DNA from 3 places in the Psychrobacillus sp. FSL K6-4046 genome. Region 1 is predicted to be linked to each of the others. Evidence: riboswitches for the same ligand, from Rfam matches in the RefSeq annotation. Region 1 holds a riboswitch; each other region holds the start of a gene.
What was found. Region 1 has a riboswitch for cobalamin ahead of MKY09_RS03015 (ABC transporter substrate-binding protein). Riboswitches for the same ligand answer to the same signal wherever they lie in the genome.

Region 1 (10,406 bases):
GATAAATGCAAATACTGGTGCGCCAATAAAGGCAGTGATGACACCTATTGGAAGCTCTGTTGGAGATATAATGGTACGTGACACAAGATCACAAATGATTAATAACGAAGCTCCGTTTATGAAGCTTAAGGGAAGTACATGCCTGTTATCGGAGCCAAATAGCAGCCTCGTCATATGAGGAACAACCAACCCCACGAATCCAATCGTACCGGATACAGCTACAGCCGTCCCAGTAAGCATAGACCCACCTATTAGTATCATCATTTTACGTTTCTTCACTTCCACACCTAAATGCTGTGCTCGTTCTTCTCCAAACAGCATTGCATTTAGCTCCCTACGGTTTAACCATAATAAAAGTGAACCAATTATTATAAAAGGTAATGCCATTTGAACATAGCTCCAGCCACGCATAGAGACGCTTCCAAGGAGCCAACCAATTATTTGCCTTAGCTCTTCCCCTGTTAATGCAATCATTAAGGAAATAACAGAGCCGAGAAACGAGCTAAAGATAATACCTGTTAAAATAATCGTTTCCATTTTCATCGCTCGATCAACAAGCTTCGCGAAGGTGATTACGGTGAGCATCGTTGCAAGAGCTCCTAACATACTGAAAACAGGCAAGGTGAACATTCCTAAAAAAGGTACTGATATTCCAAAAAAGAGTGTAGTCACTGCACCAACCGATGCTCCGGACGACACTCCCAATGTATAAGGATCGGCTAGCGGATTTTTAAGCAGACTTTGAAAAGCTGCTCCCGCTATTGCCAGGGATGCTCCGACTAATCCTGCGAGTATAACTCGCGGCATGCGAATCTTCCAGACGATATTTGTTGCAATCGCATCTGTACCCGTATCCCATAAAGTACTGATCGGTACCTTTACAGATCCGACCGACACACCTAGCCAAATGGCTACGATTAACGTAGCCAGTGACAAGGTATAACCGATCATTGATTTACTCACTAAATGCCTCCGGATAAATAGCCTTAGCCACTTCCTCTAGGCCTTCTACTAAACGTGGACCTGGACGACTCGTTGCATCCTCATCCACTTGTACCACCTCATCGTTTTGAATGGCAGTCACTGTGTCAAAGCCATCACGCTGCTTCACCTTTTCTACAATTCCTTCCACGTAGTCATAGGTGATTAACATTACATCTGGGTTACGGCTTACTATTTCCTCTGGGTTAACTTGAAACCAGCCATCTTGATCAGCCATAATGTTTTCTGCATTGACCATCGTTAAAATTTCTTGCATAAATGTCCCATTACCAGGAGTATAGATTTCTGGTACATCGGAAGTTTCTACGAATACTGTTTTCTTTGTCTCTACTTTTGCAACTTTTTCTTGAATTTCGTCAACCTTTGCCTTCATATCCTCTATAACGGCTTGTGCTTCCTCATATTTCCCCGTTGCTCGGCCAATTTGTTCAATAGTTGTATAGGTTAAGTTAAAATCCTTTGCATCCTGTACCACAAATACCTTTACACCAGCATCTCGAAGCTGCTGTAATCCTGCCTCTGCCATTGAAACAATGGATTCATGAGCGAATACAATATCCGGACTTAAAGAGATAATTTTTTCAATGTTAAATTCCATCCCGCCAATTTTTTCTTTATCTAACGCTTCCTTTGGATAGCTTTCGTAATCATTAACACCGATAATTTCCTCATTTAGTCCCAAAGCAAATAGAATCTCCGTGTTACTTGGAATCATGGATACGATTGATTTCGGAGCTTCCTCTAGCGTAATTTCTTGTCCTACTGCATCCGTCAGTGTAAGTGGGAATGCCGTTTCTGAGTTACCAATTTCCTGGCTACTTTCTTTTTCTGTTGGAAGTGTCTCTTGCTCATTACAACCACCTAAAATCAGCAAGGTCATTCCAATAATTAACCACAGTTTCTTCATCCTTTATTCCTCCTAAATATAGACAACAAAAAATCCCCCATCCTAGGATGAGAGATAGATAGGTATAAATCAGCCACGAAAAACCGAAAGCGGACCTACACCAGACCTATCCGCGTAGGTAATGGGTGTGTACGTAAAGGCAGGTTTTCTGGCTTATGATGCATATGCATCACTTACAGTGGCGGGACCGCGCTGGACTTTAACCAGCTTCCCTTTTAACTCTAGTAACCGATAACTAGAGCACCTTTAAGCAAATGTTATTCTATTGTTTCTTGCATTTATTATACCTTATATTTAGATGTTGTCGAGTTGAAGTCGGTATTTGAAAAAGCATACATTTTATACATTTCAACAATACGAACGATTAATAAAGAATATTGAAGTTTATATGCTTTTAAATGTGGAAAGTAGAATTGATTTCCGCTCTGGCGGACGCTTTCCGCGAGGGGAGCGATAAGCCCTCACCCATCGCTAACGCGCGTGGTTGTGATGTCTTATCTGTCTCCTTCCTCCCGCTGGAGTCGCCTCCTGCCACTTCAATCAATAATTAGAAAAGGTTCATGGTTGATTGGTAAAGACTTCTTTATAATATATAAAACACGACAACTTTAACCTTAAAAAAGCTTAATATAGTAGTTTTTCATCGCGATTTCTTGTTTTCATCATTTTTTTTATCAATCGTTTCTCTTACTTCTTTTAGTATTTTTTTCGTTGCTTTTGATTGTTCTCGTGCCGTTTTCAGGATATTTGGTTTATTTTCTTCTTTCCATCCAGTCAAAGAACACCCTCTCTTAGTTGTGTGCAACTGAAATTCGCTCCATCTTCTTAATATATCTAAAAACAAAGGGAATAATTGAATCAAAACATTTTGAGATAAATAATAATATAAAAAAACTTTTACTGAAATGAGCTTTAATCCATTACTACTTTTTTTACCTGCTATTAATAAAAATCACAGTACACAATCCACTCTTGTTTGTCTTGATTATAGAAAAAATAGAAGCTACCACTGTCTACTATGTTGAATTGTGCTTTCGCATCAGAGCTTATTTGTAAGACAAATGGATATTCTTCACCATATGAAACTCCACTCTGTGTATAAGAGGGGTATCCACCGATCTTATGCATAGGATAGATATCCTCCACGATATCATCGTAATATTCAATATCCTCATCCAATTCAAGATGTAAAATCTCATCTTGGACTTCCGTTTCTATATCCTCAGAATCCCAGGCAGGAGTGTCGTTATTAACCAGCTTTGGAATTAACGGAAAAGACCTCATCCTCACAGATTGGTTGTTTATTTTTAGTAATCCATTGAGGTTTGTATAGCAATTGATCATAAAAAAAGGCGCTAGGTTATCATCATTTAAATGATCATATACATTAAAGTCCATATAAATGGTGATTAGTTGAATATTTTTTAATTCCTCCGGTACGTAAGGGAGATCGTTTAAAAAAATGGTGCATAAAGGCTCAAACTGTGAAGGGATATTTTCTTCTTTTCCCCACAAGACCTTTCCAATCCAGCTCTCTCCTAATTCTTCCGTTGGTCGATAACCACCCGTCTCAAAAATGGTAGCTTGCTTAAATAGTACTTCTTTTAATTGAGCAATGTTCATATAAATCCCCTCCTAAGCTAAGTAAGACTTCCAATCGTAATCTTCTATTTTATAAAAGATACCACGGTCGTTTTTTTCGTATGCACATAGAGGTGGCTCATCAATAAAAGATAGAACAGAGTCATCTATATTTAAAATTACACCTATGGATATATACTGGAAATTATCAGAATTACTTAAAAATCTATCATCTTCGTAACCAGTTAAAACAGACCAACCAGAATCTTGAGCATCTTTTGGATCATCTTTTAACATAAAATTAAATTCATCTCTCTCTAAAACATCGTTGCTTACAATTATTTTCGTATCAAAGTAATAATCCCATTTAGAAGATTTTGGATCATTATACTCAGTGTCACATATATGATCTGCACGAAATGAAATTTCTTGTCCAATTTTTAATTCGCTTATATTGATTGGGTCGTTTGAAAGAACTCCCTTAAAGTTTTCCATATCCCTATGGGTAATTTTCACCCACATTCTTTCACCTGCATACCCGTCTCCTCTAGTCTCGCATTCGAAAATTAATTTGACCCGATCTCCTATTCTTAAAATATCAATTACTTCCTGGCTAGGAATATAAAAAGTATAGGGCGCTTCTTTATTTCTCTTATAAACACTCTCTAAGTACCATGACATTATATTTACCCCTTGAACTGTTTCGACATAATTTTTATGAGTCTTTCATCACTTTAATTTTTTTGGCAACTATCTTCCCTTCGATTTCCTCAGTCCAGACTTTCACTTCTTGACCTTCTATTAGACTCTTAGAAGTCTTTATTTTCCCAACTATTTCAGTGTTATCTGTGAAATGGACTTTAGGAGTAAAATGCTCGTATTCAGGGTTAATTTCAAGAGGATATAATATAAATTTACTTTCGGTTAAGTCCCCTATCTTACCATGATAATCAGCTCTACTAAAAAGGAAAAAAGCAAGAACAGCTATAATTATTATAGTCATTCCAATAATTAAGCCTCTACTTTTCATTTGTTATGTTCCAATCGTGCAATTGCTTCTTGTAGAAGTCTTTGTAGAACAGATGCGAAGGCTGCAATTCCAAGAGAAGCAAAAATCATGCCTAGTCCGATGCCTATGATTCCAGGCGCATCATCCTTATCTGCCATAAGAAAGAATATTGGCATACCTAAAACGTATAAAGAGCTAATAGCTAATCCACAGTATTTTATCTTCTCCAAGGCTCTTACTGAAGGTTCAGAGAAGGTATTATGATGACCTATATAATTTAAAAGCTTTAGTGCTTGGTATAGAGCAAAGTAAAAAGGAATAGCTGTTGCATACAAATCGATATAAACTAGATATTTTAGATAAGAATGGTCAGGATATAGTTCCGCTGCAAAGCCTGCTATTTCAGGCACTAAAAAGATACATAACGCGAGAACCGGGATTCCCATTAAAATGACGGCCAACTTTAAAAATAAAATAATAGCTTTTTCCATAAAAGCACCTCACTCATTCATTGTCTACATAATATTACATATTTGATTGTTTTAGAATAAATACTATTGTAAATAAAATATATTAATACTCTAGGATTATAAAGGAACCAGAATAAAATTCTGAAAGTTTTTAAATGTCTTTATTCCTGTAAGAGATCCATTTGCTGCATTTAGCACTTTGTCTACATTATAGAATTAAAGATTTTAAACTAATTTCGTCTTTTAAAAGGCAATGTGGACTGATCTCACATTTGAAAATTTCAAAAAATATTTATAATTACTTACACAAGTTACTCTTGAAAACATACTAAAAATAGGCATTTCCTCTAAGAAAGTGTGTAACAAAAAGAGCTGGACAAGGTTATTATAATGTGAAAAGATTGAATTGTAAGAATAATCGGCCGATTTTCTTCCTAAGTATTTTGTTTTCTAAAAAAATAAAATTTGATACGGAGGAATATACTTTATGAAGAAATTTAAAATATTATTGTTAAGTTTTGTAATTGCTTTAAGTTTTGGATTCACAGCCCAAGCAGAAAATGTACGAGCCACTGAAAGTAAAGAAACAAAAGTTGATGTAGCTTCAGAACAAATTTTTGTTTCAAGAACGGTTCGTTTTACTAGAGATCAATCTATGTGGGTAACTGAAACTAGAAATGGTAAAACGTATTCTGGGTATATTTATAATAGAGGTTTTGCAGACGGCTCTGGAAACTACTCATTTTTCTCAGGATATATTAGAACAGGTCCCCATGCACCATTATCACTTGAACTTGAAAAATAGGAAGATAGAGTAGTTAAAATAAAGGCTTTGTTAGAAATCATCCCTTTACGTAGTTGTTTAACTCTGCAGTTCTCTGTAAGTTTCACTATTTAAAGGGATGTTTTCTTTTTCTAGAAATTATACTCCATTATACAAGCATATAATCATACATAAAGAGGAAGTGGGCCAATCTACGTCTGTTTTTCAGGGAGGAACTCATGAAAGAAGTTATAAGTTTCGTTATGAAAGGAATCTTAAAAAGTAAATACATATTATTGGTACCTTTTATTATCATTCTATTTATCGTTTCTTTGATGACTATTAATAGTAATGAATCTGGAACAACTCAACAGGAGCTACAAGACACATTTAATGATCGCAAGGAAACCATTAATTTTATCATTGGTAGCCTATTAAATAAAAAAAAGGATTTAGGCTTACCTGAAGAACAACAACTAGCACTAGACAGTTTACTCCTCCAAGAAGTGTATTTAAAAGAAATATCAACTAAGCTGGCTCGAGGAGATTTAGATATTTCCAACGAAAACCTCGCCTACTTAAAAGCATATAGTGAGTATGAAAGCTATGACTTTATAAGTTATATTAATCCTCAGGTTTTAAAAGTTGAGCAACAAAAAGCAGCCGCATTATCGAAACAAGGCCTACCTTTTACGGAACAAGAGACCCCTTTTAATACAGCACTATTTTCTAAGCAGTTATTCCAGCTATTATTCAGTCCCTTTACTGCATTTCTATTTTTTCTCATCTTCATTTATAAAATTATTTCTGATGAACAGAATCGAACATTCGAGTTCTTTAAAGTTAACTCACTTTCAAATACTGCAATCTATTACGGGTACCTCATACCTTTTTTAATGCTTGCCATTGTATATACGATTTTAGCAGGATTCTTTTCCTTATTGCCGCCTCTTTTAACTGGAAATTTAGAGACGATACACTATCCAATAGATATGCTTATTGGTACAGAAACAGTTATGGTGCCATTATGGAAATGGCTACTCTTCCTTCCAATTGGTTGGGCAATTTTTGTGGCACTTATGCTGACGATTGCAATATGTTTGTTTAAACAGCGGCTTTCATTTAGTGTACTTTTAGCAATCATTGCCGTCACGGTCGTGTGTGGTTATATTTATTCTGTTCTATTTGGATTTCATATGTTTAATCCTATCCATCTAATTGTTTCTTATGAGATGCATTTACTACCAACCAATCGTTTTGTAACGTATTTAACTGGAATGCTCCTCTTGCTCATTCTATGTTTACTAGCATGCTTTCCGGTATTTAAATCGAAGAATGTGGTATTCACCTCCCCCCTCCCTGCTTATGCTCGCAAGCGGTTTTATCCGAAACTCGAGGGGAGGATGCAGTTACTTCAATTTGAACATATTAAAAAGAAGCGCAAAGGTCATGTGTTGCTTACCATTATTCTGTTAACTGGGATTATCGGTAGTACATTTATTATCGTCAATCAAACCTATCAAAAGCTGCCAACCATATACTTGAATGTTATGGAAGATTTACAAAACCTCCTTATTGAAGAACAAGTACAGTGGAAAGTCCATGAAGAGGATTTTAATAGAGAAGTTGAAGCGAATCGCATTTCGGAGGATTCAGGAGACGGGACGACAGACTTTCCCGAGGAAAACCCATTCACCATGATGATTAGACACGCTGAAAACGAATACAACGTATTGGATGAGTTAAAATATAATATTGGTTCGAAAGATTTCGCTCAAAAATATAATGAAATTACGAAGCCCGACCAATCCTATAGAGAATTAGATTCAACCATGTGGAATGTTACTGTAATGGCTTCTGAGGAGCAACAGCATATATTAGATAAGAAAAATATTACACCATGGCCGATCGGGTATCAGTGGATTTCTCATTTCAATGATCCTAGTTATGCTTTAGGTAACGAACACTACACCTTACTAAAATCATCTCAAGAAAGAAACACGAAATATGGAAATAGTAGCTTGTTCACTATGTATAAATTTTTAGATTGGAATATAATGTTGGTGGTCTTATGTGTGTTTATACTTCTGCTATGGACATGTATTTCCGTGGAACAGCGACCAACATCATCCATTCATTTTTTGACTACCAAGCCGATTACTTTCCAATCTATCTATGCAAGCAAATGGATTTACAATCTCTTAATTGCTTATGTGGCAATTCTAATTAGCGGGGGCATTACATTTATTGTCAGTTCAATTATAGGTGGCTTCGGTGAACCAGACTATCCGATTTTAGTCTATGCTCTTGAAAACACGAACCAAAACACGTTTTTTTCTCCTGTCGAGAATAGTTATTTTTACTTTGAGAGTTTACTAGTGTTACTCGTTAAAAGTGGATTTCTTATCGTTGCCCAAATCTTCTTTCTGAATAGCTTATTTAGTTTAATTGGGAGATGGATTAAAAACTATTATGTTTCTTTAGTTATCACATTATTAGTTTCCGTATTGGGTTATTACTTCGCAAATCAATACATTACTACTTCCTTTATGTATCTTAATCCATTTGTTTATTTTGATACATGGAACATTGTAGATGGCTGGAAATCGGTATTAGCGAGCTCGTCCGCCGTCAATTTCCGTAATGGATCGATGATTCTGTTGCTTAGTGGTTTATCATTGTTCCTAATAGGCTTCATACCAAGAAGGAAGAGGGTGTCATGATGTCAGTATTAGAAGTTCGCCAGCTCAGAAAAAAGTATGGAAAAAAACTTGTTTTGCGCGATATTTCATTTGAGATTCATGAAGGTGACGTTATCGGTCTAGTAGGCCCAAATGGAGCAGGTAAATCCACTCTTTTACGATCCATTCTGGCAATTGAAGAGTTTGAATATGGAACGGTGAAGGTCAAAAACATCTCTAATCAGAGTCCTGACTTTTATAAATACATTACCTTTTTACCGAGCGATAACTATTTATATATGCAGCTAACTGGATTCGACCATTTAGCATTTGTTGCAAACATCTATAGGTTGGAGAAAACGGCAATTGAAGAAGTTATTGAGCAAATTGGAATCCGATCCTATGTCGACCAGCCCGTAAAATCCTACTCGTACGGGATGAGACAGCATTTACTTATTGCATTATGCATTCTAACAAAGCCTTCTGTCATTTTAATGGATGAACCTTTTAATGGACTGGACCCTACAAGTACGATCGAATTGAAGGAGCTGATTCGCACGTTACATGCGCAAGGAATTAGCTTTCTCATTTCCACACATAACCTGGATATTTTGGAGGATCTGACGAAAAAAATATGGTTTATCAAAGACGGAACATTGTTTAAAGACGACAAAACATTAGTAGTAAATCTCCCTTATCAAATTGAAGTTTTAGTTCCCAAGGATACCGTGTTAGAAAAGCTGATGACCGACAGTCCATTACCTTATCAGGTGTGGGAAAACCGAATTATTACAGATCAAAATCATGATGTAGGAGAATATTTGGAGTGGCTACTAAAGAATAAAGTACAAATTCTATCCGTCAACCAAAGGAAGCCTAATCTGGAGGAAAGGTATAAGCATTTTTACGAGGTGTAGCCCACTTTCATCAAATGAGCTAGCTTTAAAAAGGGCTCTGTTAAAGGCTAGGGTTGATTTATGATGTACTCTAAATCGGCAAGTAGAATTGATTTCCGCGCCAACCGGACGCTTTTTCGCGGGGCGAGCGATAAGCCATCACCCATCGCTTACGCGCGTGGCTGTGATGACTTATCTTTCTCCCGCCTGTCGCTGGAGTCGCCGCCTCTCACTTCAATCAATAATTAGAAAAGGTTCGTGTTTTTAAAGTAAAAAATATAATAACAAACTATATGCTTATTTCTTAAATCTTTTTGATAGGGATATTTAAAGGAATAAAGAATTGGATCATCGGTAAAGTAAAATTAAGGGTTACCTTAATGGGATGGCTTGAGCCATCGACTATTAATAGTTACGAGAATGTTACGTAAGGGGTGATAGGATGATTTGGATTAAACTTTTGTTATATATATCGATTATATTTGTTATAAATATAATCGTTAGCTTTCTATTGAGTTATTCATTTAGAATCAAAAAAGAAAAAAGATCTTTTTTTTCGTACAATCATGTAAACGAATTACATAAAAAAATGGACTGGACTTTCAGATTTGTTTTTATGATGATATTGATCGTTGTGAATATTTTAGTAATAATAGAAGATTATTCAATACAACTCTATATTTATACTTCACTTTTCTACGCTGTGTTAGATTTTATCGTACGAGCATTTTTTGAATATAAATATTCCAATAATCCTAAACAATCTATTCTGACGATTAGCAATGGAATAGTATTTTCACTTGGACTTCTAATAGTATCTGATTACTTGTTAGATTATCTCGGCTAAGGTATGAATACTTGAGCTGCCGAATTCACGTTTTTATTATCAAATTACAAAAAAGGCATTAAGAAGCGAATTCTTAATGCCTTTAAAGGTTTATTTTACATTTTTTCTGGTGCAGAAACTCCAATTAATTTTAATGCATTTGCAATCGTTTGACGTGCAGATGTCACTAATGCTAGACGTGCCTCTGAAAGTGGCATGTTGTCCGCATTTAATACTTTGTCTGCATTGTAGAAGCTATGGAATGTTGCAG
Region 2 (10,406 bases), 380 kb from region 1:
CCTTATTTATTCCGCAATTGTTTTTTATTTTGGTTGGAGTGTGTGGACATGGTTAGAAGCTTTCTTCTCAATTAATCTTGGGATTTTCATGGGGATTTGGTTTTTAGTTGCTTATGCAATTATTATTGCAAGACTTGACCACAGACTAAGAACTTTTAGTATAATAGGTTCTTATTGGCTTATAATCATGCAGTATGGAATTCTTTTATTCCCGATTGCAAGTATACTCGTGTGGATTTTCCCAGAGTATTTAAAGCTGATTGGTGGAATCGTTTTGCTAATCTTTGTTTTGATCATGTTGCTCGGAACATATAATGCCTTCTCGCCAGTAGTCCGAAAACTTACTATTACCATACCTAAAAAGGGAGCGGCAGTGGACAAGTTGAAAGTGGTGGTTGCATCTGACTTTCACCTTGGTCTGTTATCCAATAAAGTGCATTTACAAAGATTTGTAAAAAAATCAAATGAACAAAATCCAGATTTGGTATTACTAGTTGGAGATTTAGTGGACGATGACCCAATATGGTTTGTAAAAAAGGGCATGTCCGAGGTGATGAAGCAGCTTCAATCTACGTATGGTAATTATGGGGTGCTAGGAAACCATGAATACTATGGGAAGAAAATTCCATTACTTGTAGAGGAAATGGAAGCTTCCAATGTAAAGATGCTATTAGATGAAACAATCATGGTGGCAGACACGTTCTATTTGACAGGACGTGAGGACTTAACGAATAGAAACAGAAAAGAACTATCCGAATTGGCACCAAAACAAAACAATTTGCCATGGTTTGTAATGGATCATACACCGTCTAATTTACTCATCCCTGAGAGGGCGAAGGTAGACTTTCACGTGTCGGGTCATACCCATCGTGGTCAAATGTGGCCAAATCATATGTTTACCCAAAGAATTTTTGAACTAGATTACGGGTATAGGAAAAAAGGAAATATGCATGCGATTGTATCTTCCGGATTTGGATTTTGGGGACCACCGATTCGACTAGGTAGTCAATCAGAGTTATGGTCGGTAGAGATTAAGTTAGAGGATGTGTAAGTATAATGGAAGCATGGGTTACAGACTGGATGAATCAGTTTGGATATTTTGGCGTATTTTTATTAATATTGTTAGAGAACGTATTCCCGCCGATACCTTCAGAGGTTATTTTAACGCTTGGAGGATTTATGACAACTACAACTTCGATGACCAAGGTAGGTGTTATTCTAGCAGCTACTGCGGGGTCGGTAATTGGCGCGGCAATTCTTTATGGGATTGGTCTATTACTAGATGTAGAGCGTTTAGAAAAGATTGTGAACAAGTACGGTAAATTCTTGAGACTTACTATAAAAGATATTCATAAGGCGGATGCCTGGTTTGACAAATATGGCGTTTGGGCTGTATTTTTTGGTCGACTAATTCCATTGGTGAGAAGCCTTATTTCTATTCCAGCAGGGATGTCAAATATGAAATTTTGGCTGTTCCTTCTATTTACTACACTAGGTACACTTATTTGGAACACGGTTTTAGTTTCTGTAGGTTCTGCAGTAGGTGAAAACTGGGAGGATATCGTAGGGTATATGGATATCTACTCGAACATAGTGTATGTTCTTATAGCAATAGTAGGGATTGCATTTTTAGTATGGTATTTTAAAAAACGTGACTAAGGAGATCTTATGGAAATTCTAGAATTATTTAAAGCATTAATATTAGGTTTTGTAGAAGGTATGACGGAGTTTGCTCCGGTTTCATCAACTGGTCATATGATTATCGTGGATGATATGTGGCTGCAAACAAAAGACTTTTTAGGAGAATACTCAGCTAATACATTCAAAATTGTTATTCAGCTTGGGTCAATCCTCGCTGTAGTCGTTGTCTTTTGGAAAAGATTATTGAGTTTAATAGGCTTATATAAAATAAAGGATGCGCCTAAAGGCGGACAGTTAAAGCTAACTCATGTAATTGTTGGGCTTATACCTGCTGGTGTGCTAGGTGTATTGTTTGAGGATTACATCGATGAGCATTTATTTACAACAGAGACTGTATTAATAGGATTAGTGCTAGGTGCGATCCTTATGATTGTTGCTGATAAACTTGGACCTAAACATCCAAAAACGAACACACTAGACAAGATTACATATAAGCAAGCTATTCTTGTAGGTCTTATACAATGTCTATCATTGTGGCCAGGATTTTCTCGTTCTGGTTCAACGATTTCTGGTGGCGTAATATTAGGGATGAATCATAAAACTGCAGCAGATTTTACTTTTATCATGGCTGTGCCGATTATGGCAGGGGCAAGCTTTCTATCCCTTTTGAAAAACTGGGAGTACGTGGAGATGAATCATTTTGGCTTTTATGCAGTAGGCTTTGTCAGCGCATTTGTATTTGCTTTAATATCGATTCGCTTCTTCTTGAAACTAATTGATAAAGTTAAACTAACACCGTTCGCTATTTATCGAATAGTTTTAGCAGCAGTACTAGCGGTTATTATATTTTTGTAAGTTAAAGGATGACTTCTTTCACAGGGGTCATCCTTTTGTTTTGGGCTACGTTAAAATTAATGGTTTTCTGTCTTTTTCATTAAAGATACCCGTTAATAATGCATTTAAAATAATACATCTTGACAGTACGGGTAAACATGTTAAAATTCTAGTAACTTTAGCGATTGAAAGCGTTGAATCGCGAAAGTAAAATTTATACGAGTGATTGTCCTAGTAATCTGCATGTACCCAGCAAAAAGAGACTGAACGGTTGGTGAAAGTTCAGGTAAACATGATAGATGAATTACAACAATCAAGTAAACTCGGTTTTAATGAAGTGGTTGAACATACACAATGTTCGACAAATAGGGTGGTACCGCGGAGATTTCCTTCGTCCCTAGCTATAGGGATTGGAAGGTTTTTTTTCATTCCTAAAAACTATTATTAGGAGGATTAACAATGTTTCGTATTCGTTCCACGATCTCCCCCTCATTTTCGGAGGCAGCACTACTTAGTACTATGATTATCGCTATAATGGCGCTTTGTATCATAAAATTTAATGCAGTTCCTCATATGCCTATCTTACTGGCAATTCTATTACTCATAACTTATGGTCTTATGAAGAAAGTACCTTACAAAAAACTAGAAGAAGGACTAACAGATGGTGCCAAAGCAGGTCTTGGCGCAATTTTCATCTTTTTCTTTATTGGTATATTAGTTAGTAGCTTAATGATGAGCGGGACGATTCCAACACTTATTCACTTAGGCTTTCAATTTATTACGCCACACTTTTTTTATGCTATTGTATTTCTAGTTACTTGTATCGTTGGTTTATCTATAGGAAGTTCCCTAACAACGATAGCTACAATTGGTGTTGCATTTATTGGAATGGCTAGCGCTATGGATATTTCTTTGGCTATTACAGCTGGTGCAATTGTTTCAGGAGCTTTTTTCGGAGATAAAATGTCTCCACTGTCAGATACTACAAATCTCGCATCTGCTATCGTTCAGGTAGATTTATTTGAACATATTCGAAATATGGGATGGACAACGATACCAGCATTCATTATTTCGCTAATTGGATATGGGATTTTATCGCCAAACAAAGAATTTCAACAGCTCGAGCAAGTAAATGAATTTCAAGCTGGACTACTCCAAACAGGGATGATTCATTGGTATACACTGATTCCTCTTGTTTTACTCGTTATACTTTCCATTAAGAAAGTGCCTGCTATATTATCTCTGGCTTTCACATCAGTTGTTGCTATACTTATTTCCTATTTCCATCACTCTTTTAGTTTTGGGGAAGTATTAAATATACTATTTTACGGTTTTACTTCTAGCACGGGTATGGAAGCGATTGACTCCTTACTTTCTAGGGGAGGCATTAATAGCATGATGTTTACGATTGGGCTTGTTCTACTTGCGCTAAGTATGGGTGGGCTTTTGTTTACGCTGGGGATCGTGCAAAGCTTACTGATGAAAGTGGAAAGCTCGCTAAGGAAGGTGAGTTCTGTTGTTGCAGCAACTGCATTTACCGCAATTGGGGTTAATACACTTATCGGAGAGCAGTACTTATCGATTTTATTGACTGGAGAAGCATTCCAAGCACAATTTAAAAAAGTTGGCTTGGCCAATAAAAACTTAGCACGCGTAATGGAAGATGCTGGTACGGTTGTAAACCCCCTTGTACCATGGAGTGTATGTGGGATTTTCATTACGAATGTATTAGCTGTTACAACACTCGAGTACCTACCATTTGCATTTTTCTGCTTGCTTAGCCCGATCCTGACTATATTATTTGGGTTTACTGGAAAAACATTGACTTATATCGAAGAAAAATAGTTTTACAGTAAATCCCCATTACTACTTTTATTTAGTAATGGGGATTTACTGTAGTTACGGGCTGACTTGTTTTTTAATGAATAAATGTATTATGAACTCTTTGAGATTCATTGAAATAATTCGCCCATATAAATGTCAAAATAAATGACATCATAGACACTGCAGCGAATTCAAACCGTTCCTCATGATTCACTCCATATAATAGATTTGATATGTAAACAAATGCAAAGCCGAAAACAAATTTACACGCAGCAGTGGCAATATAATAAAGGATCATATGCTTTGGTAATGACCTTTTTTTCTTGAAAAAGTGAAAAATAAGGATTGTTGAGATGACTATTGTTAAAAGTAAAATAAGGGAGTAGACTACTATGGTTACACTTATGAAGATTTGCTGTCCTTTAGATACATCTAATTCAATCATCGTCACCCAAATGTTATTCGTAAGGTAGGTTATTATGTGGCTGAAAAATCTAAGTAAATAGTGAAACGGTGCATATAGCAGACCAATCAAGGGCAGAATGAGCCAACCATTGATTCCTGAGGGTCCATTATGTGGTTGGACAGATACATTAGTAACAGTCATTGAGAACTACCTCCTATCGTATGTTTACTTTACAAATGTATTCTTTACTCTCTTGGATTTACTAAAATAAGTAATCCAAATCGAGGTACTTATCATAGCCCGTATTACATTAAACATATAGTATTGGGATGTTAAAGGATCAGATCCAAACACATTCTCTATGATTTGCAAATTTATATAGCCAATGAGAATATCTATTATTAGCATGATGGTAAGGCAGGTAATCATTACCTTAGGGAAAAACGTTTTCTTTTTAAAGAAAAGTATGAGTAATACTATTACTGTAGATATTTGAGCAATACAAATGATGAGGTCTGTTATTACAAATGGTCCAAATAAAGGATGATAATATTCTCCACTCTTACTAGCTATACTCTCCCAACCTTCAGCCGTCAAAAAAGGGAAAACATCTATCATGAGATAGGCAATAATAACAAACGGTGAGGTAATTAGCCCGATAAGTGGAAGTATTAGCCAGCCCCCTATACCAACAGGTCCGTGTGGTAATAAGTCCTTAGATGTCAACCTAGTGGAATTGCTTGTAATCATATTTATAACCTCCTAATTTTAAGATATTTTACCAATTTTATAGGTCGCTATAATTATAATATACAGAAAATATTGGATTCGCAATTTTATAATTGGGTTATTCTGAAAATGAGATGTAAGACCTAACACAAAGTCTTTTTACCTATGTACAAGTTTAAACACAATATGTTAGGGTATATAAGTAAACAAAACACAATATATAGTATATAAACGATGAAAAGGTACCATTATGGTTTAAAAGGGAATTCGGTTTAAGACCGAAGCTGTCCCCGCAACTGTAAGTGCGGACAACTGTTGATTATGCCACTGCGAAGTTTCGTGGGAAGGCCAATGGGAGGAAGATGCACGAGCCAGTAGACCTGCCTTTTTGTCGATGAAGCAACACTTTCTTCGGGGGTTGAGAGGTGGGGGCGAGAGACTCTATCTTAAAACGAACGATATGTCTTGTTGTTTCCTACTTTAAAATCATGAGCGATGACTCAGCCTAAGAGGCTAGAGGCATCGCTTTTTTGTATATAAAAAATAGGGAGGAATTTAAATTGGCAATAATTACGAATACAGAAAAACAGCAGGTATTACAGCAATTAATAGTAGAATTTGGGGAAGAAAAGTTAGCACCCTTAGTTAAGTCACATCACAAGTGGCTACAAAAACATTCAGAAGGTATGATATCGACATGGTCTAAGGCTATGTCACTAGAGGCATTGAGCTTTTTAGATGAACAGGAGCCATTTTGGACATTTGTGGCAGCACGTATTTATTTAGCAGAAGTATATTCGCAGCAAGCAGAACGGAGAGGTACCACTGCTGATGCCGTCTATACAAAATTTGCAGAGAACGTACGGATCCTTTCTAAAAAGGGAATATATAATCCCTCTATTATGGAAAGCTATTCGAATGAGGAGTTAGAGCAGCTAGGAAATCTCCTTGTCGCCAAAAGAGATTCCCTATTTACCTACATAGCCTTAAAAACCCTTTTAGATCGCTATGTAGCGAAGGATTTTAATAAGGATATTGTAGAGCTGCCACAAGAGCGCTGGCTTGTTATAGCTATGACACTTATGAAGGACGAAAAAGAAAACCGTCTTGAAAAAATAAAAGAAGCTTATTGGGCAATGAGCAATTTATATATGACGGTTGCAACTCCAACTTTATCTAATGCTGGAAAGCCACATGGACAGCTCTCTAGCTGCTTTATTGACACGGTAGATGATAGTCTGCAAGGTATTTACGACAGTAATACAGACGTAGCCACTCTATCTAAATTTGGAGGGGGTATCGGTGTATACATGGGGAAGGTGCGTAGCCGTGGCTCTTCTATACGAGGATTCGTGGGAGCATCTAGTGGAGTTCTCCCTTGGATTAAACAGTTGAATAATACGGCAGTCAGCGTCGATCAGCTTGGACAACGACAAGGGGCCGTAGCTGTTTATTTGGATGCTTGGCATAAGGACATTTTTACGTTTTTAGATCTACGCCTAAACAATGGAGATGATCGCCTTCGAGCGCATGATATTTTCACAGGTATATGCTTGCCGGATTTATTTATGGAGAAGGTAGATGCAAGGGAGGAATGGCATTTATTTGATCCGCATGAGGTCCGTCAGGTAATGGGTTATTCTTTGGAGGATTTCTATGATGAAAAAAGAGGAGAAGGATCATTCCGGGAAAAATACGAGGAATGTGTGAATGACCAACGCCTATCGCGAGAAACTGTACAAGCAATCGACTTGATGAAAAGAATTATGCGTTCTCAGTTAGAGACAGGGGTACCATATATGTTTTACCGAGATGAAGTAAATCGTAGCAACCCAAATAAGCATGAGGGAATGGTCTATAGTAGTAACCTCTGTACAGAAATTTTTCAAAATCAGAGCGCAACAACGTTTGAATCGATTCAGTTAGAGGATGATGTCATTGTCACTCGTAGAAAACCTGGGGACTTTGTTGTTTGTAACTTATCCTCTATTAACTTGGGGAAGGCAGTACCAGCAAATGTATTAGAAAGACTGATAAATATTCAAGTACGCATGCTAGATAATGTCATCGATTTAAATATGATACCTGTACCACAGGCAGAGCGCACAAATGCAAGGTATCGAGGTATTGGCCTTGGAACATTCGGATGGCATCATTTACTCGCACTTAAGCAGATTCGTTGGGAGTCAGAGGAAGCGGTTAAACTTGCGGATAAACTATATGAAAAAATTGCCTTTTTAACTATTCAGGCATCCGCAAGTCTTGCTAAGGAAAAGGGTGCTTATCCTTTATTCGAAGGTTCGGAATGGCAAACGGGTGCTTATTTTGAAAAGCGTCAGTATGAAGGAGACGAATGGAATAAGCTTCGCAGGAAGGTCGCAGAAGTAGGCCTTCGAAATGGCTATTTAATGGCAGTTGCTCCTAATTCATCTACGTCAATTTTGGCGGGAAGTACCGCTAGTATTGACCCAATTTTTCAAAAGACTTACGCAGAGGAGAAGAAGGATTATAAAATTCCTGTTACAGTTCCAGATTTAAATTCAGAGACTACGTGGTTTTATAAGTCTGCTTATTTCATTGATCAGCATTGGACGGTGAAGCAAAACGCTGCACGCCAGCGACATATTGACCAGGGGGTCTCCTTAAATTTATATGTACAAAACACGATAAAGGCAAAGGAATTACTTTCGTTACATTTAGAAGCTTGGAAAAGTGGGCTAAAAACGACTTATTACGTACGTTCCACCTCGATAGAACTTATCGAATGTGAGTCCTGTTCGAGCTGATGAAGGCAATTATATGTTATTTGAGCTATAGCGGAAATACGGAAGAAATAGCAGAGCTTTTACAAAATCAGCTGGAGAATTCCGAGTATCAGGTAGAGATATATTGTATTGGTATCGGAGTCCTACCAGATTTACAACTATATGACCTAGTATTTCTAGGGACTTTTACTTGGGATCAGGGAAGTATTCCAGATGAAATGAAGGAATTTTTAAGAGAAATAGGATATCGACCAGAAAACAGTTATATATTCGGATCTGGGGATACCCAATTTGGAGGAGACGAGCTATTTTGCGGGGCGGTGGACAAATTAGTTTGCTATTGTAACAGTCCATTCCAAGGCTTAAAAATTGAACAGTCACCAAGAGGAAGTCAAGAGAAAATTGTCACTAAATGGCTAGAGGGAGTTTTAAATCATGCAAAAGGCAAAAACATTAGAACCAAGAAATCCAAACAAATCAACAGGAATATTTAATGGGCAATCAAGCGGTATACTGAATTGGAATGATATTGCGTATCCACATTGGCATAAGATGTATAAGCGTCTACTCGGAAATTACTGGCAAGCAGATGAAGTTAATATGTCTAATGACATAAAGCAATTTGGTAGCTTGAGTGATTCGGAGCAGGATGCGTACTTAAAAATCATTGGCCTGCTAGCGACATTAGATGCACCTCAAACACGTACAGCTTTATTGCTTTCCCTATATGCAACAGACCCATCGGTACAATCCATTATGGCGGTCATTGCACAGCAAGAAGCCGTACATAATGAAAGCTATTCCTATGTTTTATCATCCATTGTATCGCTGGATAAGCAAAACAAGGCATTTGATTTTGGCAGAACCGATGAAGTGCTAATTAAGCGCAATCAAAACATTGCCAAGTACTACAATGAATTTGTAGAGAACCCAACGACGGAAAACATATTAAAGACGCTTACTTATACAACATTATTGGAAGGGCTATTTTTCTATTCTGGCTTTGCCTTCTTTTATAATCTTGCTCGTCATAACAAAATGGTAGGTACTTCTACGATGATTAGCTACATCAACCGAGATGAGCTAGAGCATGGCCGGTTTATATCAGAGTTATTCAGAGCAACGCTAGCTGAAAATCCAGAGCTAAATAACGATGAATTTATAGGGTGGGTCTATGAGCAATTTAAAGAATCTGTCCAACTAGAAATAGAATGGTCCAATTATGTACTACATGATATCGATGGAATCGATATAGAAGATATGCAAGGTTATATTAAATACCGCGCCAATAAAATGCTACGACTAATTGGGCTAAACGAGATTTATCCTGAGTATGTAGAAAATCCAATGAAATGGATTCGAGCATACGCAGACAACATAGACGGCACTAAAACAGATTTCTTCGAACAAAAGTCTCGACAGTATGTAAAGGTGAATGCAATCGACAACGGTTTTGATGATCTATAATATAGAAGAAATACAAACCTGTTAGAGTAATGTAAGTTATTAGCTTAAAATCTTAGGTAAATACCATGGACCAAGTGTTCATGGTATTTTATTATATACATTAAAATAGGAAGGATCCAATGCACCTAAGTCAGTTGAATATTAAAGGATTAATATTGTTATGATAGAAAGTAATGAAGTCAATTAATTTTAGGGGGGATAAGATGAACAATAAACGAGATTTAGTATTATATATTGCGGCTAGCTTAGACGGATATATAGCTACGGAAGATGATTCTTTAGATTGGCTATTTAATGTAGAGGGCGAGGGTGATAATGGAATATCAGAGTTTTATGAGACGGTAGATACCGTTTTAATGGGTAAAAAAACATATGACTGGATAGTAAAACATGAATCAGGAGAATTCCCATATAAAAATAAAGAATGTTACGTATTTACAAGATCCACTATGGAAGATACCGAAGATGTTAAATTTACTAATAAAAACGTCGTGGGTTTAACCAACGAACTGAAGAGTCAAGAAGGAAGTAATATATGGCTTGTAGGCGGAGGCGAATTATTACAATCATTTTTAAAAGAAAAGCTAGTAGATGAAATTATTTTAACAGTAGCGCCAACTATCATCGGAAAAGGAATTCCGTTATTCAATAAAGGAGATTATCAGTTAGACCTTATATTGAAAGGAACTAGAACCTTCAACCAGTTTGTAGAACTACATTATGAAGTTAAAAAGTAAATG
Region 3 (10,406 bases), 900 kb from region 1:
AGTATTTGGAACAGAAGAAATGGCTTTAAAGGAAAGAGATGTTTATTACGAGGAACATCATATGACCCTTATATTAAAATAAAGGAGAGATAGTATGGAGGAAAAGACAAGTAAACAAAAGGATAATACCAAGCTGCCTATGATACAAACACCAATACGTTCTATTTTTGAAAAGTTTTCTAGAGAAAAGGATGCTTCTTTAATATACGGGGACCCAATTATTATGGACAATAAACGGATTCTGCCAGTAGCCAAAGTGAACTACTTCGTAGGTGGAGGAGGAGGCGGTGGATTTACAGACGAGCAAAATGCTAGTGGTCAAGGAGAAGGAGCAGGTGGTGTATTTTCGATTAAACCAGTTGGAGTTTATGAAATCACCGAGGAAAATGTAAAATTCAAGCCTATACTTCCGATTAATCAATTACTTACTGTGTTCTCCATTATCACCTTAGGTCTTGCCTTCCTATTAAAGAAAAGTCGAAAATAAGTTCTTTAAATAGCTTAATAGAAAAACGCTACCTTTTAAATTTAGTGGGTAGCGTTTTTTCTATTCTTTAACCATTGAACAAGCGTTAGCAATAGCATGGCAAAAATTGCGCCACTTGTATCTAATAGAACATCCTGAAAGAGTGCAGATCGTCCACTCGTAAAGGATTGATGGAATTCATCTGCTGCTCCTAGAAAAAAGGTAATCAGTATGGCCAACAGCTTTCTGTACTTTTTTTTCGGTAAAGCAATATAAATGGCTAATCCAATCAAACCAAAATAAAAAAAGTGCGTTCCTTTTCTGATTAAAAATTCAACAAATGCATAGTAGCCACGTTCCTCGACAGAGACATAAAATCCCCAATATGGAATATGAAATAAAGACAAAAAGGATTCCAATGGCTTGTTGGGAAGCCAGTTTTTAAGCACAGTCTCTAAAGACTGCTGCTCGGAAGTTTGACCCGAAGCAATAAATACAAAGAGAATTAAAAGTAATAGTGGGATATATTTTTTCATATAAAAACAGTAGCATAAACTGAACAAGAAACAAACTAATTACAAGTTTTAACACTAGATAACCATTTCTACCCCAAAATGATACGCTATGGTACACTTACGATAAGTGAATAATTTATTGCAGGGAAAAGGTGCTGACTTGTCAGCTTAATTGGGAATTCGGTGAAAAACCGAAGCTGTTTCCGCAACTGTAAATGCAGATGAAATAAGAAAAATACCACTGTTGACAAACGTCGATGGGAAGGTTCTTAGAGTAAAATGATGCATGAGCCAGGAGACCAGCCTTTTCTTGAACGTATAAATACTCTTCGGAAGTTAAGGGGTTGTACGGCACGTGTCTATTTTTTCGATTGAATTTATAAAACGATAAATAGTATTGCGCCGCCCTTTTTGGGGTGGCGTTTTTTGTGCTGTAAGAGGTCGAGTATTGTATTGCATATGTTCACATTTACTAGGAAGGGAGGGGAAAAGGTGAAAAAGGACATGCGTTATATTTGTTATCCGTTTATGAGAGAGAAGCCTTCTACAGTAGACTTTGAGATTCGAACGGACTCACTGACGACACGTATCGGCTTGGCTGCTTCTTTAACAAAAGTTATTCCAAGAGTATATGAGGACCTTATGTATTTGGCCCCGATGGCATACCACTTAAATGGGTCTGTCAGAGGGAAGCTCGCGATCCATGAAGAAGATTTACAAATCCTCAGCGATATGTACGATTCCTACGTAAGCGAAGTAGAAGGAAGAGTAGATATATTCGTACTTCCACAAGGTTCAACGGCTGCTTGTGAGTTGCACGTATGTCGAAGTGAAGCAAAAAAGTCGGTCAGAGCTTTACATAAAGTCTCTTTAGAAAGAGAAGTACCTGAGATTTTATTTGACTACACGCAGCTATTAGCAAATGTATTGTTTGCAATGGCGGTATATGTAAATAAGTATCATGGAGTTGACGAGATTCAATTTGTCAGTAAATCATATCCCATGAGAAAAAAGAAAGAATTGGGGGATTAACATATGAATAAACAATTAAGAAATTGGTTAGCGGTACTAATACTTTCTATCTTACTTGTAGGCTGCCAAGAGGCTGAAAAGAATACAGCTGTTGAAACAGATTCTGTACAAGAAGTAAAGGAATACACTGTAACGGACGATATGGGGAACGAAATTACATTTGAAGAAGTTCCCGACTCGGTTGTGTCTCTACAACCAAGCAACACAGAAATTCTATTTGCCCTTGGCGTGGGAGATAAAATAGTGGGAGCTACAGAGTATGATACCTATCCAGAAGAAGCACTGGAAATTGAAAGAATTTCCGATTCTATGAGCTTTAATGCAGAACGGATTTTAGAGATAAGCCCAGATGTAGTGATAGCGTATACCACCGGTTCTGAGGAAGAGCTTAAAGTGTTGGAAGATGCGGGTTTAGACGTTTTTGTCATTCAATCGGCACTGTCATTTGAAGACGTCTATGGTGATATTGAACAGTTGGCCGCAGTAATGGGAGTTGAGGATAAAGGAATAAACCTTGTTAACTCTATTAAAACTACTATTCAAAGTGTTGAGGACAAAGTATCGGGTGTAGCTAATCAGAAACAAGTTTATTTTGAGATAAGCCCCTCTCCTGAAATTTTTACAACTGGTAAAAATACGTTTCAACAAGAAGTTTTGAATAATGCTTCTGTTGTGAACATTTTTGGAGACCAAGAGGGATGGATTAAATTATCTGAGGAAGATGTCATTAAGAAAAATCCTCCGATTATCTTAACTACCGTAAATTATGTAGAAGATCCAATTGGTGAGATTAAGGCTCGTCCAGGCTGGAACCAGCTAGAGGCTGTACAAAACAACGCCATCTTCCAATTAGATTCGGACATAATGTCTCGCCCTGGTCCACGAATTGGTGAAGCTGTGGAACTAGTAGCCAAAACCGTTTATCCAGAATTATTTAAATAAAGTAAAGGATGGTCTCGTTTTGAGGAGGCCATCTTCTTTTATTTTAAAACAGGTACCTTTCAATGGATAATAGTGTTATGGTATAGTACTATTTAATGAATAGTACCGAGGAGGAGTTAGAAGTGACAGCAAACGTTTATATTGAGACATTAGAAAAACAGCTATATATTTTAAATGCTAAGGAGCGCCAAGCGGTTGTTCGAGATTTCCAAAAATATTTTTGTGACTTGTTAAGAGAGGGGAAATCCGAGCAAGCAATAATAGAATCATTAGGAGCACCATCGTATATAGCAAGGGAACTACTTAAGGCTTACTCCGAAGAGGAAATGATCGTAACAGAAGTGGCATATGAAAGTGCATATATATAAAATGCTACAAAGGCTAGTTACCCTTTGTAGCATGACTTCATTGACAAGTTTTAACTGGTTCATTGGGAATCCAAATTTTACAGTTTGAATCTGATAAATCCCCGTCTGTATAAACTTTCATCTCTGGTGTGTTGCCTATATCACTAACCCCTATCCCATCACACAAACTCCAAGAGGCCCTTTTATTTCTTCGTTATTTAAAGAAATAAAGAGCAACAAGCTTTTGTATAGATTCTTATAGACTGATATCTAGGAATGTATATTAACACATGCAAAAAGCCGCCTATTAGAATTTGGCGGCTTTTTGCATTAGATATTTTTTTTAGTTACTGTTTCTTTGTCTTCTATTTTAAATTCTTCTGCAACATCGTCTACTATATCTTTAGTTGAGCTTTTAAATTCTTTTAACGTCTCTCCAATTGCTCTACCCAATTGAGGTAATTTTTTCGGACCGAACACGATTAAAGCAATAATTAATATAATGATTAAACCTGGTATTCCGATATTTGGCATTATAATCTCTCCTATACTGTTTCTGTATATTCTCATGTGTTTTTTCAATAGTAGTTAATCATACATAAAATTGGTTGTTTTGTATCAATAACACATTATACTCCTACGTTTAAATTTGTAAATAATTTAGTGTTAAAAATAATCTAAGCGTTTTGAACTGGAAAAGTCTCTTCGTTATAAAAGTACCTTAATCCCTTCTGCAAAAATTTAATTATATAAATATAATCTTATCGTTTATTTATCCAGGAAATACTAATTAATTTATGCCCATAATACAAAGGTTTTTCTATTATTCTGCATTAATTATAAAAATTTAATGTTTTTTCAGAATAAAATTATATTTTTATAATCGAAATAAATATCTAGTTTTTAAGAAATAAAAGGAGTAGACTGTAAAACGGTTGTTTTGTATTTATAAAAATTACGTTTTCATAGTTGTGTGTACTATGTTAAAGGAGAATAAAAGTGACGCAATATAACTTAGAAGAATTAAAACTGTTGAATCAAGTAATTTTTGCTTTATTTATAGTAGCAGATTTAGCTCTTGGCCTCTTTTACTTTAATAATGAGTTTCCTTGGTTCGCGTTAATAGGTTCAAGTATCGGACTAGCTATAATTGTTCTTTGCTGGACTGGAAAAAAATATATATACTTTGTCTCATTTTTATTGGTTTATACGATCCTATTCTCATTAGTTTATAACTGGAATGCAGTTTTTCATTAATCAGAATATCTTTTAAGCCATTGTTTACCTAAATAAACAATAAGCTATTTATACTAATTTACATTGGAGGTCATATTATGTCAGAACAGGAAAACAAGACTACTTACTTAGATAAACGTTCATCTAGACGTACTTTTATCAAAAACTCTGGATTAACAGTTGGTGGAGTTGTATTAGGTGGAGCACTCGGTTCTTTACTAGGGAAAGACTCAACATCTAAAACTAATGAAACTGGGGTTCATTCAGCAACTACTAGTGTTAACTTCAACCAAGCACTTATGTATTTTGACAAAGCACAATTTGACACGATAGAAGCTGCAGCAGAGCAAATTTTTCCTAAAACTGAGGTAGGACCCGGGGCGAAAGAATTACTTGTTGCATATTATATTGATCACCAACTCGCAGGAAGCTTTGGCCTAAACTCAAAAGAATATATGACCGGTCCTTTCTTCCCTGCAGAAGCAGTTCCACAACAAGGGTACCAAACACATTTGAACCGTCAGCAAGTGTTTAATCTTGGAATTGCAGCTTTAAATACAGAGGCTGCAAAGAAATCCGATGATAAACCTAAATTTGCTAATTTAACAGAAGAACAACAAATCGAAATCTTAAAAGATTTTGAAGCTGATAAAGTTAAATTAAATGGAGCCGTTAGTTCCTCCTTTTTCTTCTCTTTACTTAGAAAAGTAACAATTGAAGGAGTATATGCTGACCCTATGTACGGCGGTAACAAAGATATGGCTGGTTGGAAAATGAAGAATTTCCCTGGACATCAATCAAGTTATACTAATGTATTAGAAAAAGATGAATTCGTGAAAATAGATCCTATGAGCTTAAACTCTCAGCATCAACACTAATCAGCACAAATAGAAAGGGTGAACAACTTTGGCAACTAAATTACCAAAAACAGATATAGTTTTAGTAGGGGTAGGCTGGGTAGGCGGTATTATTGCAGCAGAACTTACAAAAAAAGGATACAAAGTAGTAGGTATCGAACGTGGTAAAGAACGTTCAACTGAGGATTACTTTATGGCTCACGATGAACTACGTTACGCAGAGCGTAAAGAAATGATGCAGGATCTTTCTAAAGAAACAATTACATTCCGTCACGATATGACAAAACGAGCATTACCTTACCGTGAATGGGGTAGCTTCCTAATTGGAGAAGGAACAGGTGGTTCAGGAGAGCATTGGAACGGTCAAACTTACCGCTTCCTACCATACGATTTCGAAATCTATTCAGAAACTGTTAAACGTTATGGAAAAGGTAAAATCCCTAAAGGGATGATGCTTCAAGACTGGGGTATAACATACGAAGAGTTAGAACCATATTTTGATAAATTTGACGCTATGACAGGTATTAGTGGTGAGGCGAATCCACTACCTGATTCTCCACAAATTAAATACCCTAACCCGCCGATGCTGGAAACACCAGCTATAAAATTATTTAAAAATGCAGCGAAAGAGCTTGGATATCATCCATACCATATGCCTTCTAACAATCTATCGCAATCTTATACTAATCCAGATGGCGTTTCTCGTGGCGCTTGTCAATATTGTGGTTTTTGTGAGCGTTTTGGTTGCGAATATGGAGCAAAAGCATCACCAGTAGTTACAGTATTACCTGTGGCTAAAGAAACTGGTAACTTCGAAGTACGTACTCATTCTGTTGTACGTAAAGTTCTACACACAAATGGAAAAGCTACTGGCGTATTATACGTAGATATACGTACTGGTGAAGAGTTTATCCAAGAGGCAGATGTAGTTGTAGTATCAGCATATCAAATGAATAATATTAAACTTTTATTAAACTCTCAACTTGGCCGTCCATATGATCCAGTTACTGGTACAGGAGTCATTGGTAGAAACTATGCATACCAAACAATTCTGGGGACTGCTGTAGGTTTCTTTGATAAAGAGTTCAATTTATACGGTGGTGCGGGATCTCTAGGTGCTCAAATTGATGACTTCAACGGAGACTTCTTTGATCACACTGACCTAGATTTCTTACATGGTGCGACTATTCAAATTACCCAATTAGGGGATCGTCCTATTGCAAACAATCAGATTCCAGCAGGCGTTCCAACTTGGGGGAAAGAATTTAAAGACGCATCTGTTACAAATGCAAACCGTGCTCTTATTGTTAAAGCACAAGGTGCTTCTCTACCTTGGCAAGATAATTACATCGATTTAGATCCAACTTATAAAGATGCATTCGGTGATCCATTACTTCGTATGACGTTTAATTGGAAAGACCAAGATCGTCAACTAATGAAGTTTATGGGAGAAAAATCAGCTGAGATCATGAAAAAAATGGGTGCAAAAGATATCAAAATTAATGGTCTCGAAGTCGGAGATTACGATATTCGTAACTACCAGTCTACTCATAATACTGGTGGAGTAATCATGGGCTCTGATCCAGAAACAAGTGCTTTAAACAGCTATCTACAAATGTGGGATTGTGAAAATGTATTTGTACCAGGTGCAAGTGCTTTTGCTCAAAACTCAGGTTACAACCCTACTGGCACAGTTGGAGCACTAGCGTATCGTGCAGCAGAAGGTATTGAAAAATACTTAAAAACTGGCGGATTATTAGTTTAAAATCGAGAAGCTTCTATATAAAGAAATAATATTTGATTAAACTTAACAAATAATTTTTACTCATAGAATTAGTCAACAACTTAAAAACTGCTATCTTCTTTCCATCAAAAGAAGGTAGCAGTTTTTTAATATATGGATTCATCCACAAACTTTTAACTACTCTTTTGGATTTCTAAGAAACTTGCACAGTTTGTGTAAATTTCGGTCTGTTCGAACCGAATTTTTGTGGGTTCCTTGGACTGTTTAATCTGCCAAGATTGCTTCTACTATTTCTTTAGGACGAACATCAAGAGTAGATAAATCCATGAGATCGATCCAAATCGGTTCATATTTTCCTTTTTCTTTAGAAGTGCTTACATATTCATCTCCATCTCCGGATCCAAACGTACCGCTTACAATATCAGCTAAGTAATAATATTGAGTTCCGCTATATGGTAGTACTTTAAAAAGTCTTTGGATGCGAACATGTACCCCTAGCTCCTCATATGTCTCACGAATAGCTGCTTCCTCAGGGGTTTCTCCATTCTCGATACCTCCACCCGGAAATACATAGTAGGTGGTATAAGGCTTAGTCCTTTTGATCAGTGCAACTCGACCTTGTTCTAGAATAATAGTGGCTCCTCGATTTCTCATCTTATTCCCCCTTCACCTATTTTTAAGAAAATTATAACAATAAATTAATGGAAATATGTAAAGAGTTCTTTACATTAGATAAATTTTTGATTATTCTGTATGTAAAGATATATTTACATTGTAAGCAAGGAGGAAGTAAATGGCAAAGGTCATTAATCATATAAGAGAAATCCGATTAAAAAAGGGGATAACACAGATTCAAATGGCGGGTGATTTACAAATTACCAGACAAACCATTACAGCGATTGAAAACAATAAATACAATCCCAGCTTAGAGCTTGCACTTAAACTAGTACGTTATTTTGATGTACCTATTGAAGAATTATTTTATCTAGAGGAGGAATAAGGGTGAAGAAGGGCTATGAGATCCTATTGTACGGAATAATTAGTGGATGTATCATTGGTGGCTCGTTTTTAGGGGTGTATATCTCGGGTAAAGAGGAGGGCATCTTCGATTGGGGGCTTTTCTTGCCAATGTTAGCTGGAGCATTAGGGGGCTTTTCTGTCTTTTTGCTTTATGCATGGTGGCGTCAAAAACGGATAGGAAATGTACCGGATATGGATGAACGCACAACTGTGATGATGAAGAATTATTTTTCTTCTGTACTTTATTTTGTCCTCTTCGGTACAGGGGCCATATTATTAATATTATTTGCGCTTGGTGTTGAAACAATAGAAATAGGAATACTCATTATTTATATGATGATCCTATTTATGTTAATTGGTATTGGTACTTTTATAATCAAGAAGATTTGAGGGACATAGAAAGGGTATTATAAAGGTAGTTTATAAGGTCTATAAAGCGTATGCAGTATAAATAGACTAAGAAGGGATGTTAAGAAATGGTTCATGTTTTATTTGTCTGTCTAGGTAATATTTGTCGTTCTCCCATGGCGGAGGCTGTATTTAAGCATCTAGTAGCAAAGGAAAAATTAGAAGCGAGTATTCGAGTAGACTCAGCTGCTACAAGTGGGTGGCATATTGGAGCCCCGCCACATCCAGGGACAATAGCCAAGCTAAAAGAATATGACATTTCCACAGAGGGTATATCCGGACGTCAGCTACAAAAAGAAGATTTTGAAGAATTTGACTATATTGTTGGTATGGATGAAAATAATATTAAAGATATACGACAAATGCTTGGTCAACCTGATCATCCCAAAATTATTCGTTTTTTAGATTGGACTGAGCACAAGAAAGATGTACCTGATCCTTATTTCACTGGTGATTTTCAGGAAACCTATGATTTGGTTTTAGAGGGCTGTGATGCACTTCTAGGCAAAGTTAAACTCGATTATAAAGAGCAACTGTAGCAAGAGGGGGAATAAAAGTGGAGTATGAATATTTTCATGGGGTACCGGACAAACAGACGCTTTCTGGTGTTTTGGAGCTACATAAGCATGTATTTGACGGCTCAGACTTGGCAACAGAAAAGTTAAAAGAAAAAAACAATTTAATCCTGTTTGTAGCAAAGGATGGAGACCGTGTAGTAGGATTTAAAATTGGCTACGACTACGGAAATCGCACCTTTTATAGCTGGCTTGGCGGTGTTCACAAGGACTATCGTGGAAAAGGAATAGCCAAAGAACTGATGCGCAGACAGCATGAACTTGTTAAGTCAATGGGGTACACAAAAGCCCGTACCATCTCAAGAAATGAAAAAAGAGAAATGCTAATTTTAAATATAAAGTTTGGGTTTGATATTAAAGAAACATTTATAAGTAATAAAGGTACGCATAAAATTGTGCTAGAAAAAATGCTATAGGGAGGAAACTAAATGACGGATTGCTTAGGCTGTATGTTAGCGAATAAAAAACAAGAGATATTTGTTATATTTGAGAATGATCATATTACCTGCTTTTTAGACCAAGAACCCTTTAATAATGGGCATGTGCTTATACTTCCAAAAAGGCATTATGAGGATGTGGATGACCTAGATGTTGAGGTAGCCTATTCGATCATGGATGCATCAAGGCTAATCTCTAAGGCTATCAAAAGATTATATGCCCCAGATGGGATTACAATCTGTCAAAATGGAGGAGTCTTTAGTGAATTGACTCATTACCATATGCATGTTGTCCCGAGGTATCAGGGGCAACAATTCGCAGAATTTTATCAAGATGAGCCACTCGTACGCAATCTAGAAAGCATGCAAACTGTTACAGCTAAATTAAGAGACTCAGTTCGGAATGTTATAGCAGAAGGTAAATAAAATAATTCGTGTAGAGTCTTGTCCGAGAAGGAAAGGCTCTTTTTTAGCTTATGGAATTGTTATTGTTAATAGTTCGGTCTAACTAGGATATTCACATATACTTAAAGGTATCTTAGTGTGAAGTGAATGGAAGTTAATGTATTTATTTTTGCTACTTACAAGGAATCTAATGTATAATAACACAGTAGAATTCTAGAGTACGAAAACAAAATGTGAAAGAGAGTGGGACTTTATGGGTCGTAAGTGGAATAATATTAAGGAAAAGAAAGCTTCCAAAGACGCTAATACTAGCCGTATTTATGCCAAATTTGGTCGTGAAATATATGTTGCAGCAAGACAAGGTGAACCAGATCCTGTCTCCAATCAAGCATTAAAGGTTGTATTAGAGCGTGCAAAAACGT

Region 2: linked by a shared signal. The riboswitch ahead of MKY09_RS01195 (ribonucleoside-diphosphate reductase subunit alpha) and the one ahead of MKY09_RS03015 (ABC transporter substrate-binding protein) in region 1 are both predicted to bind cobalamin.
Region 3: linked by a shared signal. The riboswitch ahead of MKY09_RS17670 (hypothetical protein) and the one ahead of MKY09_RS03015 (ABC transporter substrate-binding protein) in region 1 are both predicted to bind cobalamin.

Annotation. Positions count from the first base shown of each region.
Region 1 is NZ_CP152020.1:602,894-613,299, reverse strand. Features, by position in the region: gene MKY09_RS03020 (iron ABC transporter permease) at 1-963, opposite strand, end outside; gene MKY09_RS03015 (ABC transporter substrate-binding protein) at 956-1,909, opposite strand; cobalamin riboswitch at 2,030-2,172, opposite strand; gene MKY09_RS03010 (hypothetical protein) at 2,550-2,687, opposite strand; gene MKY09_RS03005 (DUF1963 domain-containing protein) at 2,852-3,532, opposite strand; gene MKY09_RS03000 (DUF2185 domain-containing protein) at 3,545-4,171, opposite strand; gene MKY09_RS02995 (hypothetical protein) at 4,206-4,520, opposite strand; gene MKY09_RS02990 (DUF2975 domain-containing protein) at 4,517-4,990, opposite strand; gene MKY09_RS02985 (hypothetical protein) at 5,457-5,774, shown strand; gene MKY09_RS02980 (hypothetical protein) at 5,972-8,455, shown strand; gene MKY09_RS02975 (ABC transporter ATP-binding protein) at 8,452-9,330, shown strand; gene MKY09_RS02970 (DUF4181 domain-containing protein) at 9,752-10,156, shown strand; gene argS (arginine--tRNA ligase) at 10,252-10,406, opposite strand, start outside.
Region 2 is NZ_CP152020.1:218,445-228,850, forward strand. Features, by position in the region: gene MKY09_RS01165 (metallophosphoesterase) at 1-1,051, shown strand, start outside; gene MKY09_RS01170 (DedA family protein) at 1,057-1,659, shown strand; gene MKY09_RS01175 (undecaprenyl-diphosphate phosphatase) at 1,669-2,496, shown strand; gene nhaC (Na+/H+ antiporter NhaC) at 2,935-4,320, shown strand; gene MKY09_RS01185 (DUF2569 domain-containing protein) at 4,394-4,906, opposite strand; gene MKY09_RS01190 (DUF2569 family protein) at 4,931-5,455, opposite strand; cobalamin riboswitch at 5,658-5,837, shown strand; gene MKY09_RS01195 (ribonucleoside-diphosphate reductase subunit alpha) at 6,001-8,220, shown strand; gene MKY09_RS01200 (flavodoxin) at 8,220-8,693, shown strand; gene MKY09_RS01205 (ribonucleotide-diphosphate reductase subunit beta) at 8,635-9,666, shown strand; gene MKY09_RS01210 (dihydrofolate reductase family protein) at 9,870-10,403, shown strand.
Region 3 is NZ_CP152020.1:3,586,359-3,596,764, reverse strand. Features, by position in the region: gene MKY09_RS17685 (GNAT family N-acetyltransferase) at 1-82, shown strand, start outside; gene MKY09_RS17680 (spore germination protein GerW family protein) at 95-487, shown strand; gene MKY09_RS17675 (VanZ family protein) at 529-1,002, opposite strand; cobalamin riboswitch at 1,115-1,304, shown strand; gene MKY09_RS17670 (hypothetical protein) at 1,474-2,013, shown strand; gene MKY09_RS17665 (ABC transporter substrate-binding protein) at 2,017-2,955, shown strand; gene MKY09_RS17660 (DUF1700 domain-containing protein) at 3,078-3,323, shown strand; gene tatA (twin-arginine translocase TatA/TatE family subunit) at 3,633-3,839, opposite strand; gene MKY09_RS17650 (hypothetical protein) at 4,302-4,559, shown strand; gene MKY09_RS17645 (gluconate 2-dehydrogenase subunit 3 family protein) at 4,637-5,416, shown strand; gene MKY09_RS17640 (GMC family oxidoreductase) at 5,445-7,160, shown strand; gene MKY09_RS17635 (NUDIX domain-containing protein) at 7,404-7,793, opposite strand; gene MKY09_RS17630 (helix-turn-helix transcriptional regulator) at 7,933-8,139, shown strand; gene MKY09_RS17625 (hypothetical protein) at 8,142-8,549, shown strand; gene MKY09_RS17620 (low molecular weight protein-tyrosine-phosphatase) at 8,636-9,106, shown strand; gene MKY09_RS17615 (GNAT family N-acetyltransferase) at 9,124-9,558, shown strand; gene MKY09_RS17610 (HIT family protein) at 9,571-10,005, shown strand; gene MKY09_RS17605 (YebC/PmpR family DNA-binding transcriptional regulator) at 10,238-10,406, shown strand, end outside.